Regions from separate parts of the Peribacillus sp. Aquil_B1 genome, predicted to be linked through region 4. Evidence: riboswitches for the same ligand, from Rfam matches in the RefSeq annotation. Region 4 holds a riboswitch; each other region holds the start of a gene.
What was found. A riboswitch is a leader RNA that binds a small molecule or an ion and turns the genes downstream of it on or off. The one in region 4 is predicted to bind S-adenosylmethionine.
Positions count from the first base shown of each region.

Region 1 (3,415 bases), on a different contig from region 4:
GCATATACATCACCGCGGTTATATAAATTTTTCACTCCAGGGTGCTTCTCATCATCCGTTTGATAAACTAATGTCGCTTCCAATTGCTTATCTGGAGTATAAATATCGGAAACGGAGAGAACCCCGTATGTTTCACCATCATGAGTCAAGGTTACTTCTTCACCTATAGTAAGGGTTTCTGCAATTTCTTCGGTCAAAGGCAGCGTAATCGGGATGCTCCATACATGACCGCTGCTAAGCCTCATATCCTTGACCACTGTCTCATAGTCACTTTTTGTAAAGAATCCATTAATCGGACTGTAGGCACCAGTGCCTATCAATTCAAGATCACTTAAAGCAATTTCATCGATTTCGATTGACTTTGTTATTTTACTAATATCATAATTTGGTTCCCAAAGATCGATTAATGTTCCTCCGTGCGGTAAACTGATTGTCATGCTAATTTCCCCCTATGGTTTCTATTTATTTAAGATAAATGCAATCCGCATTCCGTTTTTTGAGCTCCTTGCCAACGGCCTGAGCGTAAATCATCTGCATTGAAGGCTGGTGCAGTACATGTTTTACATCCAATGCTCGGATATCCATTATCATGCAGGATATTATATGGAAGTCCGTTTTTGTGGGCGTAACGCCATACATCTTTCCATGTCCAATGTATGAGTGGACATATTTTAACTGATTTGAACTTATTATCCTTATTGATATACTCGGTCAAAGCCCTTGTTTCGGATTGCTCCCTCCGCAATCCCGAAAGCCATGCTGTTGCCGTTGAAAGCACATCGGTAAGCGGAATGATTTTACGGATGTTACAGCACTTATTGGAATCTCTAACCCATAATTCATCCCCATATTCAGCTGCTTGTTCCTCAAGCGTCAAGGCTGGTTTCTTCATTTCGATCGAAAGCTTTGGATATCGCTTTTTCACTTGCTCGATCAATTGATAAGTTTCCTCAAAATGAACATCTGTATCAAGGAAAACTATTTTGGCAGAAGGATTGACCTTCGCCAATAAATCCGTAAGCACGATGCCTTCAATGCCAAAACTGCAAGCATAAATCAGTTCGTTTCCATAATGGTCATTCGCCCATTGCAGAACTTCCAAAGCACCTTTTGTCTCACTGTCTTCGGGAAATACAGGGAAATCCCCAGTGTTGAAATTTTCATAGTTTATTAATGCAGCCAACTTTGTAGCCCCCTCTAAAAACTTGCTGTACCAGGTTAGAGTAACTATTGATCACTACCCGTTGTAATCTTCTCCAGTTTGTTTGACTCTAGGAAAAAAAGAGACGAATCTAACCAATACTCTCTTTATATCAGTTAAACCCGCCTCTAGTTTTTCTAGTCAGCAGATACCTTATTTAATTCTTAATTTTTCATTTCTTTCCATTTGAATGATTTTACCATCCTGGACAATAAGTGTAATGGATCCATATTTCATAGAATTAAGCATTTCTTGAAGTCGTTCAAATATTTCTTCAAGCTGATTCTCTTTATCCAAGCCTGTTCCTCCTTTAAGAAAATCCGCGAATTTCTTATTTTCACCGCTGATTAAATGAATTTCTTAGATTTATATAATTCCAAACAACCTTACATTGTTATGGTTTGCCTACAACTTTCCAAAAAAACAAAAATCTTTCCATGATGGAAAGATCCCAAGGTAAATATCTTTACCTTATCTTCCAAAATGATCAACATTTTGTTGGAGGTAGCACCTTGCATCGATCATGCAGGTTGCTGGACTTCAAAGGGCCAATTCCCTCCGTCGCTCTGGATAAGTTTTATTATTTTAAATATTAACATATATTTAATCCTTGTCAATGGAGTTTTCTTATAAAATAACTTGGTTTAATATTATGGATGAACTGTTATTTTTATACACACTATTCCAATTATGATTTTATGTTCATGTAAATACGAAAATAGACTCGTCTTTTTAGATAAAAACTCCAAAAAAATGAGTCTATTTTCATTAACAAGCCTATTATTGGCGCCTGTCATCATTTAAAATAATAATTTTTCGAATTCCAGCCCTTTTTATAGAAGGGAGAATTCATTAATTTCTTAACTGTATCGCTTCTATAAATTCTTGAACTTGACTCTGGACCCGATCAATTAAATGCAAATCATTAATCGGGTTTTCTGAATTCTGTTTATCTATTTCTTTATCAACAAAATAAATGCCCTGCAGCGGCTCGCCTTTTAAAATTGAAATTAATGGTTTAAGTGCGTAGTCAATCGCCAATAGATGCCTGTTACTTCCGCCAATCATGATTGGCAGTACTGGCTTGCCCTTAAAAGCACCTTCTGGCAGCAAATCAATCAAGGCCTTCAATACACCTGTATAAGAAGCCTTATAAACCGGTGAACCAATAATGATTCCTCTAGCTGCTTGAATTCTCTCTGAAAGCTTTAAGATATCTTCACTGTTATATTTGCCTTGAAATAAATCATCTGCTGAGAAATCCGTAATTGAGTAATAAGCTGTGGTAAATCCTTCGTTTTCGACTAATGATTGAATATGTTTTAGTGAGATGTCCGTTCTGGACGGAATAGCCGGACTTCCTGATAAAATTACGATATCACTCATTTAATATACCCCTCCAATATTACATGATTTCCAGATAAAATCTTCGTACAGTATGCTTTTATCGTAATAGTCTGAAAAATATAAGTCAAATCTTACACTCTGGTTTAAAGAATTCACAAGTTTACTCCATCGGATCTGAAGGAAAATAAAACGGTCATATTTGCGGCTTGATGCTCATGCCCTTCAATATGACCGTTTCATTATGTATGTTTTTGTTTTCCATGAATGCCATATACCAAAAGTTGAGCAATGCTCTTAATTCGTTCAGAAGTAAAATATGGCTCCTTTTTCTGCTGATGGATCTCATAATGTGTAGATAATGCCAATGTGAAAGAAATGATCCCTACATTAAATAGGATAATATCAGAGATATATTGTATCTCACCACTATCTATTCTCTTCTGTATTTCAATATGCCTGGCATTCGGCTTAAAGATCTGATCTACATATTGCTTCGAAATATCTTGATCGAATTGTGTTTCCCTGAATAGTATCGAAAACTGTTCTTTATTATCAAGAATTTTATTTATCATGGTACAAACATGATTCTCCACTAGATCATCCGTAGATAGATGGCTAGTGCCCTCTTCAGATTCCTCTTTCTCATCAGGGGTAATGGTAGCCAATAGTAAATCTTTTTTGCTGTCAAAGTATTTGTAAATAGTAGCTTCGGAAACATTGCAAGCAGAGGCAATTTCATTCGTTCTTGTCATGTCAAAACCTTTAGTGGCAAAAAGAGTCCGGGCTACACTTATGATTCGTTCTTTCGTTTGCTGCCCTTTTTTCAAAAATATCAACCTTCTTTTATAATGATAAGACCAGTGTCAC
Region 1 covers NZ_JAKXEE010000001.1:1,866,404-1,869,818, reverse strand. The annotation lists gene sat (sulfate adenylyltransferase) at 1-437, opposite strand, end outside; gene MPH60_RS09235 (phosphoadenylyl-sulfate reductase) at 467-1,171, opposite strand; gene MPH60_RS09230 (YezD family protein) at 1,355-1,498, opposite strand; SAM riboswitch class I at 1,670-1,778, opposite strand; gene ssuE (NADPH-dependent FMN reductase) at 2,054-2,587, opposite strand; gene MPH60_RS09220 (TetR/AcrR family transcriptional regulator) at 2,788-3,375, opposite strand.
Region 1: another riboswitch for S-adenosylmethionine. It lies ahead of MPH60_RS09230 (YezD family protein); the one in region 4 lies ahead of MPH60_RS18235 (5-methyltetrahydropteroyltriglutamate--homocysteine S-methyltransferase).

Region 2 (3,415 bases), on a different contig from region 4:
AACTCCAATTTCAACGCCGCTTCTTTTAACGTAGAGTTGTCCTTGAATGCCGTTTTGGCAATCTTGGCTGCTTTTTCATAACCGATATGCGGGTTCAATGCTGTTACCAACATAAGGGAACGCTCTACATTTTCTTTGATTTTATCTTCATTTGCAGTGATGCCCACCGCACAATTGTCGTTGAATGAATGAATGCCTTCAGTCAATAATTTGACCGTTTGCAGGAAGTTATAGATGATGACTGGTTTGAATACATTCAATTCAAAGTTACCTTGGCTTGCTGCAAAGCCAATTGTAGCATCGTTACCCACGATTTGTGTTGCAATCATGGTAAGCGCTTCACTTTGTGTTGGATTGACTTTACCTGGCATGATGGAGCTGCCCGGCTCGTTTTCCGGAATGGCTATTTCGCCGATTCCACTTCTTGGACCACTTGCAAGCCATCTGACATCGTTCGCAATTTTCATTAAATCCGCCGCCAATGCTTTCAAAGCACCGTGTGCGTAGACGATTTCGTTATGGCTAGTCAAGGCATGGAACTTATTATCAGATGTGACAAAAGGATATCCTGTATCCGCTGCAATTTGTTTGGCAGAAAGTCCCGGGAATTCTTTTTTTGTATTGATTCCGGTTCCTACAGCCGTTCCGCCTAGAGCAAGGTTCAATAATTTTTGGCTGCTTTCCTCAATCATCGCTAGATCTTTATCGAGCATCGCTTTCCAACCGGAAATTTCTTGTCCTAATGTTAATGGTGTAGCATCTTGAAGATGTGTTCGGCCAATTTTCACGACATCCCAAAATTCTTTTTCTTTTGTATCGAATGTATCACGAAGTGCTTTGATGGCAGGAACCAATTTTTCAGCGACTTCCATAAAGGCTGCAATATGCATGGCGGTCGGGAAAGTATCATTTGAGCTTTGTGCCTTGTTAACATCATCATTCGGGTGAAGGGTTTCGGATTCACCATTTTCTTTTAACCATTCATTCCCTTTGTTGGCGACCACTTCATTCACGTTCATATTACTTTGCGTGCCGCTTCCCGTTTGCCAAACTACAAGCGGGAAATGTTCATCAAGCGTACCCTCAAGGATTTCCCCGCAAATCTTGACGATGGCGTTCTTTTTAACTTCGGAAAGATCACCTAGATCATAGTTCACCTTTGCCGCAGCTTGTTTAACGTATGCAAATGCACGAACTAATTCAATCGGCATTTTTTCGTTACCGATTTTGAAATTGTTACGGCTTCTCTCAGTTTGTGCTCCCCAATATTTATCAGCAGGAACTTTCACTTCACCCATCGTATCTCGTTCGATTCTGTATTCCATGTGTTCTCCTCCTATGTTTGCACTATTCATTGAAGACCCTTTGCATATGAAATGAATAATGTCGGATTATTCTTTCTCTCCATACATTGTACAAACTTTATTATTTTAAAGCAAAAATATCCCGCTGACCCTTTCCAATTTTTCTGAAAAATCCATGTTCCCTTCATGTTTATATGAAAATTCGATTATTCTTTTTAGAGACATAAAGTGTAGACACCGCTAGGCTCCAATTGACCTGGTCATGAACATCCAAGTATCATCACTCCTAAAATGTCCTTGACAGTATTTTGTATATATAGTAAATTCAAAAGAAATTGAATAATCTAAACTCTTATCGAGAGAGGTAGAGGGAATGGCCCGATGACACCTCAGCAACCTTCATTTGTTTCAAACCAATGAAAAGGTGCTAATTCCACAAGTTTGTGAACTTGGAAGATAAGAAGAATGACTCGTCCCTACTTAATCAAAGTCTTCTTCTTAAAGAAGACTTTTTTTTATTTTATATAACTCAAAGGAGCAGTGAAAACCATGTACAAACCTGAAACTTATCTTGCTCAATTAGGAAATCGCAGCGAAACGGCGACAGGAACAGTCAATCCGCCGGTATACTTTTCAACAGCTTTTCGTCACGAAGGAATTGGCCAATCGACGGGATTCGACTACACAAGGACAGGAAACCCTACACGCCAGCTATTGGAGCGATCCATCGCCGATTTGGAAAAAGGGGACCAAGGCTATGCCTGCAGTTCAGGAATGGCCGCCATCTCCACTATTCTCGCCCTTTTTAAATCCGGGGATGCCTGGATTGTCAGCGAAGATCTTTATGGCGGTACATATCGTCTGTTAGAACAAGGTTTTAAAAAATGGGGGTTGCAGTGTGACTATGTAAACACTTGTTGTTTGGAGGATATCGAAAAAGCCATCACTCCTCACACGAAAGCCATCTTCATCGAAACTCCCACTAACCCCCTTATGCAGCAAACGGACATTAGTGCCGTTGCCGCATTGGCCAAACGATATAATTTATTGTTAATCGTTGATAACACTTTTTACACGCCTCTTATTCAACAACCCATCCTGCTTGGAGCGGATATTGTGATTCACAGTGCAACCAAGTATCTCGGTGGTCATAATGATGTGCTCGCAGGACTGATCGTTGCCAGCGGCGCTGAATTATGTGATGCCCTTGCCTTCCACCATAATGGCACTGGAGCTGTCTTGAGCCCATTTGATTCTTGGCTGTTGATGCGCGGAATGAAAACCCTGGCATTGCGGATGGAGCGTCATGAAAAGAATGCCAAGATACTTGTAGATTACTTATCGGAACATGATTGTGTCACGGATGTATTGTATCCCGGCAGAGGCGGCATGATTTCTTTCCGCATCATTGATGAATCGGCGGTCAACCCATTTTTACAATCGCTCTCATTAATTTCCTTTGCAGAAAGCCTTGGAGGGGTTGAAAGCTTCATCACTTATCCTGCCACACAAACACATGCCGATATACCGCTTGAAGTCAGAACGGCAAATGGGGTTTGTAATCGCCTGCTCCGCTTCTCCGTTGGCATCGAGGATAGCGATGATTTGATCGGTGACTTGCAGCAAGCATTCGCACATGTAAAAAGGGAGGCAATACGATGACAGGTCATGATTTTAGCTTTGAAACGAAATTACTTCATAATCAGCATAAATTCGATCCGGCAACGGGCGGTGTGAGCGTTCCCATTCAGCATGCATCGACTTTCCATCAATCCAATATCGATCAATTCGGCAAGTATGATTACAGCAGAAGCGGGAACCCAACTCGCGAAGCACTTGAAGATATCATTGCCGAACTTGAGGAAGGCACTCACGGCTTTGCCTTTTCATCAGGTATGGCGGCCATTTCAACAGCCTTCCTGCTATTGTCGGCCGGAGACCATATCGTCATTTCCGAAGATGTGTATGGCGGAACGTTCAGGATGGTCACAAGCGTATTGACCCGTTTCAATATTGAGCATACCTTCGTTGACATGACGGACCTTGAAAGCGTCAAAGCGGCCGTTCAGCCAAATACCAGGGCCATATACATCGAAACACCTTCAAATCCT
Region 2 covers NZ_JAKXEE010000002.1:621,785-625,199, forward strand. The annotation lists gene fumC (class II fumarate hydratase) at 1-1,325, opposite strand, end outside; SAM riboswitch class I at 1,654-1,767, shown strand; gene MPH60_RS16790 (methionine biosynthesis PLP-dependent protein) at 1,854-2,966, shown strand; gene metC (cystathionine beta-lyase) at 2,963-3,415, shown strand, end outside.
Region 2: another riboswitch for S-adenosylmethionine. It lies ahead of MPH60_RS16790 (methionine biosynthesis PLP-dependent protein); the one in region 4 lies ahead of MPH60_RS18235 (5-methyltetrahydropteroyltriglutamate--homocysteine S-methyltransferase).

Region 3 (3,415 bases), on a different contig from region 4:
GCAGGTCCTGAAGCTGTCCGGATTTTTCGAATTGCACCATTTATACACCTTCTCTGAAATTTCTTGAAATTCTAGTCACAAATGATATATGTTTATCATAGTCTTGTAAAGCATTTTTTACATGTGGGGGTTTTAAACGATGAAGTGGAAAATAGCTTGTATTCAAATGGATATAGCATTCGGGCAACCTGATATCAATTTTCAGGTTGCGGAACAATGGTTGGAAAAAGCAGCACGGTCAGTACCCGATATCATCATTTTACCAGAGCTTTGGACAACCGGATACGACTTAAGCAGGTTAAATGAGATTGCTGATCAAGAGGCGGAAAAAACGATTGAATTTCTTAAAACACAGGCAAGGAAACACGAGATTCACATCGTAGGCGGTTCCATTGCGAAAAAAACGAGCAAGGGAATCTATAACACCATGATAATCATCGATAAACAGGGAAATCTCATAAAAGAATATGATAAGCTTCACTTATTTCAGTTAATGGATGAACATCATTTCCTGAAGCCAGGAGAAAAAGATGGTTTATTTACACTTGATGAAAAAATATGTGCTGGTTTCATTTGTTATGACATCCGTTTCCCTGAATGGCAACGAGCCCATACCGCTAAAGGCGCCGAAGTTCTATTCGTTACGGCTGAATGGCCAAAGCCAAGACTCGATCATTGGAGAGCCTTATTGATTAGCCGTGCCATCGAGAACCAAGCCTATGTTGTAGCCGTTAATCGTTCAGGCTCTGATGTCAATAATATCTTTGCCGGTCATTCCTTGATTATTGATCCTTGGGGGAATATCATAAGTGAAGCCGGAGAAGGAAACGAACTCCTGACAGGCACCTTGGACTTCAATAAAGTTACGGAAGCACGTAACAAAATACCTGTATTCGAAGATCGCCGTCCTGATTTTTATTAATTTACCCATTGACAAACTATTTAAAAAGTTGATATTATTTTCCCGAAGATTAAAATTTCAGAAAACATTTACTCTTATCAAGAGCAGGCTGAGGGATAAAGGCCCTATGAAGCCCAGCAACCGACTGTAATACCATTGTGAAATGGGGCGGATTCACCGCCGGATTATAAAATCCACAGAGCACGGTGCTAATTCCACCAGAATTCATTTTCTGGAAGATAAGAGGTCCGAAGCCAAAACTTCTGCCTCTTTCTATATGAAAGAGGCTTTTTTATTCTTATTTTGAATCCGGAGGGGAAAAGAATGACTCAAAACCATTCAAATTTTAAGAGATTGACAAACGAAACAGCCATAACCCTTGCAAAAAAACTTGGGTTGGTCAATGCGGATGCAAGTTTAACATGTATAGAAATCGGCGATGGAAACTTAAATTATGTTTTTCATATTACAGATACAGTCACAAATAAAGGGATTATAATGAAACAAGCGGTCCCTTATGCCAAGGTACTTGGTGAGAGCTGGCCGCTGACTTTGAAAAGAGCTGCCATTGAAGCGAATGCGTTGATTCATTTCAGAAGTTATTGCCCAGAATTCGTACCGCAAGTCTATTATTCTGATGAACAGCTTGCCATCACGGTCATGGAGGATTTATCGCACTTGAAAATCGTTAGAACAGGATTGATCGAAGGAGATTCCTATCCATTGCTTTCACAGCATATTGGTGAATATGTGGCGAAAACGGCATTTTATACATCCGATTATCATTTAGAACCCTCTGCGAAAAAGGAAGTGGCCCGCCATTTCACGAATCCCGAACTCTGCAAAATCACTGAAGTCTTTATTTTCACTGATCCATTTTTTGAGGAACTCCCGGGAGATTTCGAGGTGGAATTGACTGATGCCGCCAAAAATATATGGAATGATAAAGAAGTGATTCTTGAGGTCGCTAAGCTGAAACAAAGCTTTGAAACCGAGCAGGAAGCCTTGCTTCATGGAGATTTACATACTGGAAGTATATTTGCAAGTGAAACTGAAACAAAGGTTATCGATCCGGAATTCGCTTTTTATGGTCCAGTTGGTTTTGACCTGGGTCAATACACCGCCAACCTTCTCTTTCAGGCAGTCACACGTAATAGCGTTGGAAAGGAAGAGATTTACACACACCTTAATGAATTTTGGAAGGTCTTTGAAGAAACTTATTCCGAATTATGGGAAGGCCAAAATAAAAGCCCATTTCGCCATGTGAAAGGTTATCTGCCTTATTTACTGACAAAATTCAAAAAAGATGCATTCGGCTTTGCCGGCTGTGAACTGATTCGGCGAACCATCGGACTTTCCCATGTTGCCGATTTAAATGTCATTGAAGATAAAGAAACAAGGATCGCTGCCAAAACGGCAACATTGGAAATTGGTGCTTTTTTAATTAAAAAACGGGGAGAATTGGATGTTCCAGCTGTCATTGAAGCGTTGAAGCAACGTACACTGCCATCTTATTCAACCATTTAAAAGGAGACCTGCACATGACAACACTAGCACCATTACCTTATTCGGTACAATGGGCTGATACCCATATTACATTATTAAATCAACAAGCCCTTCCTTCCATAACTGAATTTATTGAACTTCATTCTGTTGATGATGTATATGACAGCATTTTGACATTAAAAGTTCGCGGAGCCCCAGCAATTGGACTGACTGCAGCATTTGGTGTTGCACTTGGTGCAAAACAGGAAACAACCGCTGAATTAGCGGAATTCAAAAAGAATGTAGCGAAGCATATTGAAAAACTCGCCTCTTCACGGCCAACTGCTGTCAACCTTTTTTGGGCGTTAAGGAGGATGGAAAATACTCTGCAAGCCGCGCAAAGCATTTCAACTGCCAAGGAAGCACTTGTATCGGAGGCTAAAGCCATCTTTGCCGAAGATGAAGAAATGTGCAGGAAAATCGGGGAACATGGTTTATCCTTATTCACTAGAGGAGATTCCATTCTAACGCATTGCAACGCTGGGGGAATCGCCACGGCTCGATATGGCACAGCCTTGGCTCCCTTCCACCTGGCTAAAGAAAAAGACTTTCCGCTAAAAGTGTATGCATGTGAAACCAGGCCTGTCCTGCAAGGAGCGCGTTTGACTGCCTGGGAATTGATGCAAGCGGGGATTGATGTCACATTAATTTCTGATAATATGGCTGCCCATACGATTCACCAGAAAGGAATAAATGGTATCATTGTCGGTGCCGACAGAATTGCGGCTAATGGAGATACAGCCAATAAAATCGGGACATTGGGCTTGGCCATATTAGCCAAGCACTTTGGTATCCCTTTTTACGTGGCCGCTCCATCAACCACATTCGACCTTACTCTCGAGTCCGGCACTTCCATCCCGATCGAAGAACGGAATGAAGCGGAAATCACCTTCATTCAAGGTGTTAGGATCGCTCCCGAAAACGTGAAGACTTTCAATCCAGCCTTTGACGTTACACCGAATCATCTAA
Region 3 covers NZ_JAKXEE010000001.1:1,575,655-1,579,069, reverse strand. The annotation lists gene MPH60_RS07955 (pyridoxal phosphate-dependent aminotransferase) at 1-40, opposite strand, end outside; gene MPH60_RS07950 (carbon-nitrogen family hydrolase) at 140-922, shown strand; SAM riboswitch class I at 994-1,147, shown strand; gene mtnK (S-methyl-5-thioribose kinase) at 1,226-2,428, shown strand; gene mtnA (S-methyl-5-thioribose-1-phosphate isomerase) at 2,443-3,415, shown strand, end outside.
Region 3: another riboswitch for S-adenosylmethionine. It lies ahead of mtnK (S-methyl-5-thioribose kinase); the one in region 4 lies ahead of MPH60_RS18235 (5-methyltetrahydropteroyltriglutamate--homocysteine S-methyltransferase).

Region 4 (3,415 bases):
TTTTTCTCTATTAGACGATATCCCATAATTCAGTTTTGGAAGTGGTAATTGACGACGCTCCGGCATCAAGAGCGTTCAGGACTTCATCCGAAGTACGTATGAGGCCGCCTGCAAAAATGGGTGTCTGCAATCGTTCCTTCACTTCTTTTATCATCCATGGCATGGCACCCGGCAATACTTCGATATAATCCGGCTTGGTTTTCTGCACCAGCTTATAACTTTTCTCAAGCGCATGTGAGTCTATTAAAAAGATTCGCTGGATCGCAATGACTCCCTTTTGCTTTGCCTTCAATATAACGCTTGATTTAGTTGAAATCAGTCCATAGGGATTATATTCCTGACATATGAATTCTGTCGCGTACTCATCACTTCTTATGCCATGAATCAAATCGACATGATAAATCATTTTCTTATTATGCTGCTTTGCCATCATACTTACATTTTTCAATTGTGATATATGCAAATCAAGAAACACACCTATTTCATAGGAGCTTTCTAGAAATCTTTCAAAATCCTTCATGCTTGCTGAAGCAGGCAAAATCTTTTGATCCATCATTATCCTCCTCATTCCCAGAAAAACTCAAAACTTCAAGTTATTTAGTATATTTTAAAGAGCTTGATTTATCAATCACATTTTTTTCTTGACCAATCTCACCATAACACTAACACACCTGGCACTCCCTTTATATTGCGGATAAGGTTGTATGTAAAATATCCCTTAACTCATAAAGAGAGTTTCATTTTCAATGCACCTTCGACAAGTTCATACGATTTAATTGTGCCCACCGGAATTTTTCTCACGATGTCCCAAGCATTAACATTCATTTTGATCGCTCTTTTTTCATATTCAAAAAATGGCGGTCTGTTAAATATCCTTTGGTTGATGAAATTCCTGTCAATTGGTTCCATTTCCACTAATTCAAATGATATCGTTCTTTTTTCAACAGAAACCGGTTTTAATGTAATTCGGAAAGCTACGTTTTTCTTAAACATCATTTTTTTCACTTCCATCGTTCCGGAAAGCACAATATGCTTTGGCGTAATCTCGACTTTAATATCCTGACCAGGTGATTTCATTTTTATGATTCTCTCTATCATAGCTTCAGTTACCGTTATCGGTATGCCATTTTTGAATGGATTGAATATACTCATCCTCGCATTCCCTCCCCACTCAAAGCATATGCCGGGTTCCCCGATGCAGTTAACATTTCTGCCCGAATTAACAATCGGTATATTCGAAATATTCCACCTTCAAAGCTTGACCTTTGTACAAACTACCTGTATAGTCATACTTAATTTAATAGACAACTCTTATCCAGAGAGGTGGAGGGACTGGCCCTTTGATGCCTCAGCAACAGACTATTCATGTACTGTGCTAATTCCAGAAGTGTAAAAACTTGAAGATAAGAAGAGTATATAGCTTTGCTGCCAACACCTCTTCTTATTTTTAAGAAGAGGTTTTTTATTTTTAAAGAGAAAGAAGGAATGCAACATGTCAATCACATTAACGAAAGCACCATTCAGAGCCGACCACGTTGGAAGTTTATTAAGACCAGAACGTCTACATATTGCCAGAAAGAACTATAAGGAAGGTACCATTTCAGCAGAGCGTCTTCGTGAAGTTGAGACCGAAGAAATCAATCGGATTGTCGAAAAACAAATTGAAGTTGGATTAGAGGCCGTTACCGACGGTGAGTTCAGACGAACATGGTGGCACTTCGACTTCCTCGAACATTTAAATGGCATCGAGGGATATGTGACTGAAAAAGGTCTCTCGTTCGATGGTGTGGAAACAGAGAGATATAACGTTCGCAATACCGGGAAGGTTTCATTCAATCCTGAACATCCCTTCATTCGCGATTTCATTGAATTGAACAAAATCGTGAACGGACGTGCCGTTGCCAAGCAAACCATTCCCAGTCCGAATCAATTATTTGCTGCAGGCATTCATAATGAAGACGTCTACCCTGATATTGAAGACTATGCAAATGATATCATCAAGGCGTACCAGCATGCTTTGAAAGCCTTTTATGAAGCAGGTGTGCGTTATCTTCAATTGGATGATGTTTATATTGCCAGACTTTCAGCTCCGGATTTCCAGTTCAAAGATGGAAAATATACGAGGGAACAGTTAATCGACCTTGCACTTCGCGTAATTAATGGCGCATTGGAAGGAAAACCAGAAGACCTTGTCGTCACTACACACCTATGTCGTGGGAACTACCAGTCAACTTGGGCGTTTGAAGGAAGCTATGCACGTATCGCCCCAACTTTATTGGCAAAAGAAAAAGTCGATGGATTCTTCCTGGAATATGACGATCAACGCTCAGGGGATTTCAAACCATTGGAATTCATTCCAAATGGCGGGGCACGGGTCGTACTGGGCGTCGTCACTTCAAAAAATGGAGAAATCGAAGACAAGGAAGCAGTCAGGGCTCGCATCAAGGAGGCATCAGACTTCGTTCCTCTCGAACAATTATGCTTAAGCCCGCAATGCGGCTTTGCCTCCACCCATCACGGCAACAAGCTGACCGAAGAACAGCAATGGGAAAAACTGAAATTCGTTGTTGATGTAGCGAAAGAAGTATGGGAATGATTCATCTTTAACTGTAACGTAAAAGCTAGGCACTTTAAGCAGGCCTAGCTTTTCTTCAAAACAGCTCAATAAAATGTTTTGCCGTTTTTGAAAGATAACGATCTTGTCTAAAAACCAAAGCTATATTCGATTGAATTGAAGAATCGATAATATCCAACACTTTCACTCCTTTTATAATATGAGGTGAAACAGCTGATTTCGGAACAATGCTCGCCCCAACTCCAGCTGAAACCAGTGAGAGCAGAACATTTACATCATGGCATTCGCATAAAATATTTGGCTGTATTTCCCGCTCTTTAAATTCCTCGATAATTTCTTCATAAATCCCTTGTCCTTTTTCCCTATGCACTAAAAGCAATGGGATATTTTCAATATCCTTTAAATGAACCCTATCCTTCGAAGTGAAACTGTCCCAATCCTCAGGTACAACAAAAACATTCGGCACTTGTCCTATGTTCAAAATGGAAAGACCCTTCATCTCGACAGGTAAATGAACAATGGCAAGTTCAATATCCTGATTCTCCAAATAATTACTTATTTCATATGGATCTCCTGCGAATATTTTAAAGGAAACGGAAGGAAATTTTTTCTTGAAATCATTAATTTTATCAGGTAAATAAGACATATAAGCAAGTACGGAACCTACTGAAAGGGTACCTTTAATTCCCTCACCCGTTTCCTTCACTTCGAGCAAGGAGTCCTCGAAATATTGCAGCATATTCTTAGCCTTCTCGTAAAGTACCCTCCCTGCTTCGGTCAACTCCATACTTTTACCGTTCCTTTTTCTCTCAAGTAAAGTAGTCCCTAATTCTTCTTCCA
Region 4 covers NZ_JAKXEE010000003.1:18,957-22,371, forward strand. The annotation lists gene MPH60_RS18225 (glycerol-3-phosphate responsive antiterminator) at 11-553, opposite strand; gene MPH60_RS18230 (hypothetical protein) at 724-1,152, opposite strand; SAM riboswitch class I at 1,309-1,410, shown strand; gene MPH60_RS18235 (5-methyltetrahydropteroyltriglutamate--homocysteine S-methyltransferase) at 1,493-2,596, shown strand; gene MPH60_RS18240 (LysR family transcriptional regulator) at 2,652-3,415, opposite strand, start outside.